DNA from 2 places in the Vibrio vulnificus NBRC 15645 genome. Region 1 is predicted to be linked to the other one. Evidence: predicted binding sites of a transcription regulator. Region 1 holds the regulator's gene; the other holds the start of a gene.
What was found. The regulator CRP, encoded in region 1, controls carbon source genes, mostly activating them, when cyclic AMP is high. The targets are predictions, from matches to a motif close to TGTGANNNNNNTCACA.
Positions count from the first base shown of each region.

Region 2: AOT11_RS17325 (glycogen/starch/alpha-glucan phosphorylase) is a predicted target of CRP. The motif match lies at 3,532-3,547, and genes of this name have one in related genera.

Region 1 is NZ_CP012881.1:1,789,222-1,794,945, reverse strand. It holds gene AOT11_RS08360 (YheU family protein) at 1-70, shown strand, start outside; gene AOT11_RS08355 (phosphoribulokinase) at 199-1,068, shown strand; gene crp (cAMP-activated global transcriptional regulator CRP) at 1,311-1,943, shown strand; gene AOT11_RS08345 (DUF1338 domain-containing protein) at 2,068-2,859, opposite strand; gene astD (succinylglutamate-semialdehyde dehydrogenase) at 3,071-4,528, opposite strand; gene astA (arginine N-succinyltransferase) at 4,546-5,565, opposite strand.
Region 2 is NZ_CP012882.1:365,783-371,506, forward strand. It holds gene malQ (4-alpha-glucanotransferase) at 1-789, opposite strand, end outside; gene AOT11_RS17325 (glycogen/starch/alpha-glucan phosphorylase) at 902-3,355, opposite strand; gene malT (HTH-type transcriptional regulator MalT) at 3,911-5,724, shown strand, end outside.

The sequences.
Region 1 (5,724 bases):
CGGCGAAGCGGTGGTGGTTTTCTCTGAGTTACACGAAACCGTGGATATCCAGTTAAAACAAAAATTCTAGCTGCTCCACACTTTACCGAATCCCATCCCATGACAAGCAAAGTGAACGTGCTATAGTGGGACAAACGATTGCTCCGCGGGAGGCCGATTCCCGCTCAACAGGTAAGTTTGAATACGACAAGGTCTGTCATGTCTGCAAAACACCCAATAATAGCCGTCACGGGTTCATCCGGTGCCGGCACCACCACCACCTCCGAAGCTTTCCGCAAGATGTTCAATATGATGAGCATCAAGCCCGCATGGGTCGAAGGGGATAGCTTCCACCGTTTTACGCGCCCAGAGATGGACGTCGAAATTCGTAAGGCAAAAGAACAAGGCCGTCATATCAGCTATTTTGGCCCTCAAGCCAACGATTTCCCAGCTCTAGGCGAATTTTTCCGCCAATACGGTAAATCTGGCACTGGTGAAGTGCGCCGCTATCTGCACACTTTTGACGAAGCGGTACCCTACAACCAAATGCCCGGCACTTTTACCCCATGGCAAAAGCTACCCGAAAATACCGATGTGCTGTTTTATGAAGGGCTGCACGGTGGCGTCGTGGATGGCGAAGTGAATGTCGCGCAACACGTCGATTTCTTGATAGGCATGGTGCCGATCGTCAACTTAGAGTGGATACAGAAATACGTGCGAGATACCCGAGATCGCGGTCATTCACGCGAGGCCGTGATGGATTCGATTGTGCGCTCAATGGACGACTATCTGAATTACATCACACCGCAATTTTCTCGTACTCACATCAACTTTCAGCGAGTCCCAACGGTCGACACCTCCAATCCGCTCAACGCCAAAGGTATCCCAAGCCTTGATGAAAGCTTTGTGGTGATTCGTCTTAGAGGAATCAAAAACGTTGATTTTCCATACCTACTGGCGATGATCGATGGCTCGTTCATGTCACGCCACAACACCCTTGTGGTGCCGGGAGGAAAAATGAGTTTTGCTATGGAATTGATTGTGCAGCCTATCCTGCAACAATTGATTGAAACGGGCAAAATTGGATAAAAACCCAGCGCAGAGAGCGATTACTTTTCATACCGTGATCATGTGCACAGTTTTGCTTAAAAAATCCGATACTCGGCACGATTAAAATCAAGAAATCGTTTTCGAAAAAGGATACTATTTCAAACCGAAACACAAGATAGCTTGCAGCCTTAGTTAACAGCTCTTATTCTAGGAAGCCAAGATTAAGGCTTCGCTAAAATATGGATAGCGGCAAGCGTACCCTGCAGAGGAAGTGAGATATTATGGTTCTAGGTAAACCTCAAACCGATCCAACACTAGAGTGGTTTCTTTCACACTGTCATATTCATAAGTACCCATCAAAAAGCACGCTAATTCATGCGGGCGAAAAAGCAGAAACGCTTTACTACATCGTAAAAGGTTCTGTTGCGGTACTGATTAAGGATGAAGAAGGTAAAGAAATGATCCTTTCTTACCTAAATCAAGGTGACTTTATTGGTGAACTAGGCCTGTTTGAAGAAGGCCAAGAGCGTACCGCTTGGGTTCGCGCAAAATCTCCTTGTGAAGTCGCGGAAATCTCATTCAAGAAATTCCGTCAGCTAATTCAGGTAAACCCTGACATCCTGATGCGTCTATCTGCTCAGATGGCAAGCCGTCTGCAAGTGACCAGCCAAAAAGTGGGTGACTTGGCATTCCTAGACGTAACTGGTCGTATCGCTCAGACGCTATTGAATCTTGCTAAACAACCAGATGCGATGACACACCCAGATGGCATGCAGATCAAGATCACTCGTCAAGAAATCGGTCAAATCGTTGGCTGTTCTCGTGAGACAGTAGGTCGTATCTTGAAGATGCTCGAAGAGCAAAACCTGATTTCTGCACACGGCAAGACTATCGTTGTTTACGGTACTCGTTAATTTCCATTAGCGATGAACAGTTTCAAAAGCCACTCATGGCAACATGAGTGGCTTTTTTGTGTCACAGAGACGGCAATTGAGAGCCGTGAGCGACTCTGTTAACCGCTTCTGTTAACCAGTCCTATTAACCATTAGTGCTTTCGAAAATCTTATCGGCAGAAGCTTCTACAAACCCTGGGTAAAGCTCACCGTTGTCCATCGGGTAACGCTTGGCGAACTCGTAGAAACCACCAGGAACGATTTCACTGCCCTCGCTAAAGTGCACCGCCACTTTGTCGGCCATGGTCGAGGATTGCTCGAGCAACACCTCTGGCGAGCCTTTGACTTCACCACCCACTTCATTAATGACAAAACCTGCGTTGCGTAAGTGATCATTCACGCCTTTAACCGAGTCCAACGCCTTGAGCTGATTAACACTGACGGTAAAGTGATTGGCACCATAGCCATGAGCCGCCAACCAAGACGCGTATTCACTTTCTTGTGCTAGGGTTTGGTAATCAGCAAACGACAGCTCCCATAAGCGGCCACCGTGTAAAAATGCACAGTCCTCTAGGCGAGAGGCGTCGACTTGCGCCACCAATTTTTCGACGATGGCTTGCAACGCCTCCGAGCATTCATCCACTTTGAGCGCGCTGATAAACACTTTAGGTTGGGTAGGGTCGGGATGCTCAAAGTGCTTGGCAATCAACTTTTTGCTCTTAAACAGGTAATCACCACACGCCACATAGCCAAGGTCTAGAAATGGCTTAGCTAGCGTCTCAATACCCAGCGGAGCAACATTAAATGTGCGCAAAGCGATGTGGTCGTTAATCAATGGCTCGTCTTCTTCAAGCAGTTGATGAACTTTTGCAGCGGAAGGACACAAACGTTGAATATAGTCATTCCATAGCGATTGAAAGAGAACAGCTGGCGTCATAACGCCTCCTTGTTGTTGTAGATTCACGTTGTCAGTTATAGCGTAAATGGAAAAATGGCGATGGCGGTTGCAGTCCAGAGTACAACCGACATCGCCATCAACCTGTGACGGCGATGACCGAGGTGTAAAAACCTCACTTATCACTGGGCAACAGTGACTCAGGCTCGATCCCACTGCGCCCTTGGGCGACTAACGCACCCTTATTATTATTTTACAGTTCGACGCCTGGGCTTAACGTTGCAGGGAGTAATGTCTCCTCCCCTTCCATCGAAGCCATTGGATAGGCACAGTAATCCGCGGCGTAATACGCACTGGGGCGCAAGTTGCCCGACGCACCAGGGCCACCAAACGGTGCATCACCGCTCGCACCCGTTAGCTGACGGTTACGATTGACGATGCCAGCACGAATATGGTCAACGAAGTATTGCCACTCACCATCATCGGTTGACACCAAACCGGCCGATAAACCAAAGCGGGTATCATTGGCGAGCTCAACCGCTTGCTCTAGTGTTTGATAACGTACCACTTGCAGCAATGGGCCAAAATATTCTTCATCGGGCAACTCGGCAATGTTGGTGACATCGATAATACCCGGCGTGACAAATGCCGCCGTACCCGCTTTGGCTTCAATCAAGCTCTCTCCACCAAGCGATTGCAGGTTGGCTTGCGCCGCCAAAATGAAGTTTGCAGCAGCCATCGAAATCTGTGGTCCCATGAAAGGAGCGGGTTCTGCAAATGGCTGATCAACGCGCAACTTCTTGGTCGCTTCGACCAAGCGGGTGATCAGTGCATCGCCTTTCTCACCCAATGGGATGTAGAGACGACGCGCACAGGTACAGCGCTGTCCTGCACTGATAAAGGCCGATTGGATAATGGTGTAGACGGTGGCATCAAGATCGCCATAGTGATCGGTGATCACCATAGGGTTATTGCCCCCCATTTCAAGTGCCAGCATCTTGCCCGGCTGACCGGCAAACTGGCGATGCAATAAGTGGCCTGTGTTGGCGCTTCCCGTAAACAGCAAGCCATCGATGCCTTTCGAGTCTGCCAATGCAATGCCCGTTTCCTTGCCACCTTGTACAAGGTTGATCACCCCTTGCGGCAACCCAGCTGCTTGCCATAGCTTCATCGCAAGCTCACCCGTCCACGGGGTTTGCTCGGAAGGTTTGAACACCACCGTGTTCCCTGCCAGTAGTGCAGGCACAATGTGGCCATTAGGTAAGTGACCTGGGAAGTTATACGGGCCAAAAACCGCCATCACGCCAAGCGGGCGGTGACGCAAAACAATCTGATTGCCTGCCGCTTCTTTTTGCGACTCGCCAGTACGCTCATGGTATGCACGAATCGAAATGGCAATTTTACCCGCCATTGCCGCCGCTTCAGTGCGCGTTTCCCAAAGGGGCTTGCCGGTTTCTTTGGCGATCACTTGGGCGATCTCTTCACTGTTCTCTTTCACTTGCTCAGCAAACGCCAACACCACTGCTTCTCGTTCGGCAACGGACAATTTTTTCCAACCAACAAACGCTTGGCGCGCAGCTTTGACCGCCATCTCTACTTGTTCAGCCGTGGCTCCCTTGCCTCGCCAAACAACCTGATTGTCATACGGGGAGAGAGAGGTAAACTCTTCACCTAAACCTTCGACCCATTCACCTGCAATCCACTGTGTCATCATCTCTTCCTTTCTGTTTACTGCGGCAACATGCGTACGTAGTGACCATCTTCAACGTTCAACGCTTCGGCGACGGCTGGAGATAAAATCACGCTTGATGTTGCAGGGTCATACGCTGCTTTGGCGGCAGTCGCACGAAAATCCTCAAATGAAGTATTGGCAATTAAGAACGCTTTTGAGCTCGAATGCTCACTGATTCGCACTTTCGCACGCACGGAATGGCGCACCGATTCAATATTGCGTAAATCGCATTCCACCGTTGGACCACCATCGAAAATGTCGACGTAACCACGGTTGGTAAACCCCTCTCTTTCCAGCAACTTCAGCGCAGGTCTTGTGTTGTCATGCACTTGACCAATCACCGCTTGCGCCTCTGGGCTCAGCAGGTTGATGTAGATCGGCAGCTTTGGCATCAAGTCGGCAATAAAACCTTTCTTACCGATGCCCGTGAGGTAATCCGCCATGGTGAAATCGATTGAGAAAAAGTGCTCTTGCAGCCACTGCCAAAATGGCGAGTTGCCTTGCGCATCAGAAACACCGCGCATTTCGGCAAAAATGGTTTGAGAGAAACGGTGCGGATGCTCTGCCATCATCAGAAAACGGCACTTAGACATCAGACGACCGTTCAAGCCTTGACGAAACTTCTCACGCAAAAATAGGGTACAAATTTCGCTACAACCGGTGTAGTTATTGCCAAAGGTCAGCAGTTTCACCACATTGTTGACGCCTAATTTCGGCGATGAGTGAACAATCTTGCTGATGTGATACGAGTAAAACGGCACATCCCAGCCAATTGAGGCTTCGATACCCGTGGTTCCTGCAACCTCGCCAGTTTCACTGTCAAAACCGACCATCAGATAGCCTTCGTCTCCCGGCTCGGTCACATTGGCCTTGGCAAAACTGTATTCAGAATGGGTAATTCGATTAGTTAACAATTCTTCGTTAACCGGTAGTGAAGTAAATCCATGCCCTGACTCAACCGCACAGGTGTGCAAAGATTCATAGTCCGACATTGCAATAGGGCGAACAACTAGCATCAATATTCCCTCCAGATGCACAAACCCAAACGAATTAACGTTGCAGGTAGGCAGTAAATGACTTTATCTCCATCAGCATAGATAGACTTTGCGATTGGGAGTAACAAATACAGCCAACATGCCTGCAGCTTCAATTAGGAAGAGTATAGAAGGCCCTAG
Region 2 (5,724 bases), on a different replicon from region 1:
ACTGCCGACTTTCTGTTGTGCCAGTGCACTAAGCGCAAACTCAGGCACAGAGCTCACATCGATATAAAGAATGTTCAACCAACGGCGAGACGATGGGCTGTATGGGCTAGCGCCTTCTGGGTTGGCAGGGAATAGCGAGTGGATCGGGTTCAGACCGATGAAATCACCACCGCGAGAGGCGATGTCACTCACCAACAATTTAAGATCGCCAAAATCACCGATACCCCAGTTGTGCTGGGTGCGTAGGGTGTAAAGCTGAATACTTGGGCCCCAGAGTTTTTTGTTCAGCTCTAGAGAATCTTGTTTGAAACAAGCGCGTGGCGTGATAATCAACGCCATTTCATACGGTGCTTTACGACGCTTACGGCTCACGTATAGTTTGTGATAACCCCAAGCCAAATCTTTTGGCAGGGCAAACACTAGAGGGCCACCCTCGGCACGTTCATCGCGAACAATCTGTGACTGAAGATAGCCTTCCAGTACCTCTCCTTGTTCTGTTTCTAAACGCCAGTTGAACTCGCTTTCACGCGCACTGGTGCCAAGATTCAGTTCCACTTCCACCGGATCGCCATCACGCAATACCAATACTGGCGCTAATACGTCTTTCTTGTGTTTTTTCTCAGCTGAAGCCAGTAGTTTTTCATCGCTGCTAGTGTCATAGCCAAGAGAGTTGAGCAGGCGGCGTAGCGTTTCTTCGGAGACCAATGCTTCGTCTCCCCAAGCGCTGACATAGCTGTCAGCTAATCGTGCCATTTCTGCGACTTTCTTTAATGCTGTTTGTTCTTTCATCGCTCTCTCCGAAGGTACTTCTGAAAACCTTCAATGTAGGGTTTATTTGCTGCTAGTCATTGTCTGTAGACAAAGGACCAAGGCAGCCATTGGGCTACCTTGGTTTTGTTGATTAACGGTGAACCGCTTCGAGTTTCCAAATGTTGTTCACGTAATCGCGGATGGAGCGGTCTGAACTGAACTTGCCAACCAAAGCGGTGTTCAGAATCGCTTTCTTCGCCCAACCGGCTTGATCGCGGTACTGCTTGTCCATCGCTTCGTGCGCTTTCACATAAGAAGCGAAGTCTGCAAGACATAGGTACGGGTCACCGCCATCTAGTAGGCTATCGAAGGTCGCTCGTAGCAGGCCAGGTTGACCCGGAGTGAACTCTTCACCAAGAAGAAGATCCATCGACGCTTTCAGTAGTGGGTCTGCGTTGTAGTAATCGAATGGGTTGTACCCTTTCGCTTTCAGCGCTTCTACGCCATCCACTTCTAGACCAAAGATGTAGATGTTGTCATCGCCCACTTCTTCACGAATCTCAACGTTCGCGCCGTCCATAGTGCCGATAGTCAACGCACCGTTCAGTGCCATCTTCATGTTACCAGTACCAGATGCTTCTTTACCTGCGGTTGAGATTTGCTCAGACACATCCGCCGCTGGGATGATGATTTCAGCCATGCTCACGCGGTAATCAGGAATGAAGACCACTTTTAGCTTGTTACCGATGCGTGGATCGTTGTTGATCTTCTCTGCAATCTTGTTCAGCGCAAAAATGATCTCTTTCGCTAGGTGGTAACCCGGTGCCGCTTTCGCTGCGAAGAACACCACGCGTGGCGCCATGTCGAAGTTCGCATCGTTCAGTAGGCGGTGGTACAGAGACAAAATGTGCAGCATGTTTAGGTGCTGACGCTTGTACTCGTGTAGACGCTTGATTTGCACATCGAAGATCGCATTGGTATCGAGATCGATGTTCATGTTCTCTTTCACCCAGTTCGCTAGGCGCTCTTTGTTCGCCTTCTTAACCGCCATGTATTCCTTCTGGAATTTCGCGTCATCAGCAAACTTGGCAACACCTTCTAGCTGCTCTAGGTGTGCAGGCCAATCCGTACCAATCTTCTCAGAGATCAGTGCAGACAAACCTGGGTTACAGAATTTCAACCAACGACGTGGCGTCACACCGTTTGTCACGTTTTGTAGACGCGTTGGGTAAAGCTCATCAAACTCTGGGAATAGGTCACGTTTTACCAATTCAGAGTGCAGTGCGGCTACCCCGTTGACTGCGTAAGAGCCAATCACACATAGGTTTGCCATGCGAACCATACGGTGGAAACCTTCTTGGATGATAGAAAGCTTCTGCTGCTTCGCAACATCACCAGGCCACTTCGCACGCACTTCTTGTAGGAAGCGGTGGTTGATTTCGTAAATGATTTCCATGTGACGAGGAAGTAGGTGCTGAATCAAAGATTCGCTCCACGTTTCTAGTGCTTCTGGCAATAGCGTGTGGTTGGTGTAGGCGAATGTCTTCGAGCTGATCGCCCACGCTTCATCCCAATTTAGGCCTTTTTCATCAATCAGAATACGCATCAACTCAGGAATCGCGATGGTTGGGTGCGTGTCGTTCAACTGAATGGTTTCAAAGTTTGGTAGCGAAGCCAATGTGTGGCCAGCGGCTTCATGACGACGAAGGATATCGCGTACTGATGCTGCACTGTGGAAGTACTGCTGCATCAAACGTAGCGTTTTGCCTTTTTCGTGGTTGTCGTTCGGGTAAAGAACTTTGGTGATGTTGCCCGCATCGATCAGTGCGTGCTGCGCTTCAAAGTAGTTACCATTATTGAAGCTCTCTAGTGAGAATGGCGCAATCGCCTGACATTCCCACAAACGCAGTGGATAAACCGTTTCGCTCTCGTAACCCACGATCGGTAGATCCCATGGCATCGCTTTAACGTGCATGCCTGGTACCCACTGACGGCGCTCTTTGCCACCTTCGTTGATGACTTCAACGTGACCGTAGAAACCAATCTCTTGAGCCAGTTCAGGACGAGCCACTTCCCATGGGTAGCCTTCTACACCACGCCATGCGTCTGGCGCTTCTTTTTGACGACCTGCTTCAAATGATTGTTTGAATAGACCGTATTCGTAGTGCAAGCCATAACCCACGGTTGGGAACTCTTGCGCCGCCAAAGAATCCATAAAACACGCCGCTAGACGGCCTAGACCACCGTTACCCAATGATGGGTCACGTTCTTCTTCAAGAAGATCCGTTAGGTTTTGGCCAAGCTCAGCCATCGCTTCAGTGATCTGCTCGTACAGACCCATGCTGATCAAGTTGTTACCGGTTAAACGGCCAATCAAGAATTCAAGCGATAGGTAGTTGACGCTTTTCGCTTCAACGATTTTTTTGTCTGTCTCTGTTGCAAGCAAATCAAAAGTCGTCAGCTCTGCTAACGCACGGCCCATTGCAAGATACCAAGCGCGGCTATCTGCGTTTTCAAGCGTGTGTGCATACGTTGCTGACAGGTGTTTTTTAACACTTTCTTGGAACGACACTTTGTCGAACTGTTTCTGTTGAGTAGGTTTCATTACCGAAATCTCACTTTTGGTTCTAATCCATCTGCGATACATCGTGCATGGATGGCAATGAATAAACATCCTCCTAGTTTTCAGCCTCTACAGGAGGAGGGGCAAGGGCGTAGAGGGGGGATTGGGGGACTGTTAGTGATCCGTCTCTCACCTTTCCCTCTAAGACACCAGATTGCAGTGATTGAGATCACAGCCATCAACTAATAACTCTAGATGGCAAATATGACGCTGAGGTTGAAGAGCGAATTTAGAAAATCCATTTTTGTAAATTCGATCACAATAAAGTTTTGGTTTATGAAAAATGTTGCAAAATATTGCGCAATGCCATTCTTACTTAACGATTCAGATGGAGAATTTATAGATCAAATTCACAAAATTGGGGCGTAGTTGGCGTCAAAACCATCAACTCTTGAGAATTAGGAAGTGGATCAAAGTCTGAGGTGATTTCTTTAACGTAACATGCCCAACAATTCGAGCATTTTGTCTAATTTTTGTTCGCTGGCTACATCCGGTTTTTCTGCCATGAAAAACCCAATATAAAAAGGAAGTATTAGAATGTGGATTCCTTCAAAACTCACACGCCCAGGCCGACTGCATAATGCGATTGTCCGCCCGAGAGTGTTAGAGCTGCTGCAACAAGCCCCTTACTATAAGTTGGTGTTGTTCCGCTCTCCCGCTGGCTACGGAAAAACCACCATGGCTGCGCAATGGTTGGCCGACAAAACCAACGTGGGTTGGTACAGCATCGATGACAGTGATAACGACGGTTTCCGCTTCATTAACTACCTGCTACAAGCACTCAATAAAGCGACCAATGGCAACTGCAACAATGCACAAAAATTAGCAGAAAAGCGCCAGTTTTCCTCCCTGCGCTCGCTGTTTAGCGATGTGTTCGCTGAGATGGTCGACTTTCATCAAGAGTGCTATGTGGTACTGGATGACTACCACGTGATCAACAACGAAGAAGTGCACGAAGCGATGCGTTTCTTCCTAAAACACATGCCAGACAACCTCACCCTTGTGGTCACCAGCCGTGCCAACCCACCTCTGGGCACAGCCAACTTGCGTGTGCGCGATCTGATGATTGAGATTGGCAATGAGATGTTGGCCTTCGACACCGAAGAGACCACACGATTTTTCAACCAGCGCGTCGCCGATGGCATCGATGAAGATACCGCCAACAATCTGCGTAACTATGTAGAAGGCTGGCCATCGGCATTGCAACTGATCGCCCTTCAAGCACAGCATCAAAAGCGCACCTTAGCGCAATCAGCCGAATCGGTTTCCCAGTTTAACCATGCCCATCTCTGGGATTATTTGGTGGAAGAGGTGTTTGACCTGCTCGATGCCGATACACGCAAATTCTTGATGCAGGTGTCGGTGCTCGATCACTTTAACGATGAGCTGGTCTACGCCCTCACCCAGCGTGAAGATGCACTAGGGATGATTGAATCTCTCAACCGCTACGGCTTATTCATCTATCCGCTTGAAGGTGAGCAAAACTGGTTCCGCTTCCACAATTTGTTTGGCGAGTTCTTGTCTCACGAGCGTCAAGCGCGTATTCCACAACAGGAGCAGGAGCTTAACCGCAATGCTGCCATTGCGTGGTTGAAACAAAAATCCCCGCATCAAGCGATTCGTCACGCCCAAAAGGCGTATGACGGAGAACTGGTGGCGGAGATCCTCAATGAGTTTGGTTGGAAAATGTTCAACCAAGGCGAGCTGTCTACTCTGGAATCTGCCATCAACCTGCTGGAAAAAGATCTTCTGTTCAGTAACCCAAAACTGACCATGCTACGCGCTTGGCTTGCACAAAGTCAGCACCGCTACAACCAAGTAGGCACCTTACTGGCCGAAGCAGAAAATGAGCACAAAAAGCGCAATATTGATCTTGATATCCAATACCAAGGCCAAGCGAATGCATTACTTGCTCAGGTAGCGATCAACAGCAACGATCCAGAAAAAGCCCTCGAGCTGGCTGAACTGGCATTAAGCCAGCTGGATAGCACGGTTTACCGCAGCCGCATCGTCGCGACTTCAGTCGTAGGGGAAGTGAACCACGTGATTGGCCGCCTTGATCGCGCTCTGCCAATGATGCAGCAAACCGAAAAGCTGGCGCGCCAATACCAAGTTTACCACCAAGCGCTGTGGGCGATTTTGCAGCAAAGCGAAATTCTTATCGCGCAGGGCTATGTGCAAGCCGCGTTCGAGCTGCAAGATTCCGCCTTCCGCCTGATTGAGGAGCAGCAGCTTCAACATGTGCCTTTGCATGAGTTCTTGCTGCGCGTGCGAGCGCAAGTGTTGTGGTGTTGGAACCGTTTGGACGAAGCTGAAGAGTGCGCTTACAAAGGGCTGCAAATTCTGGAAAA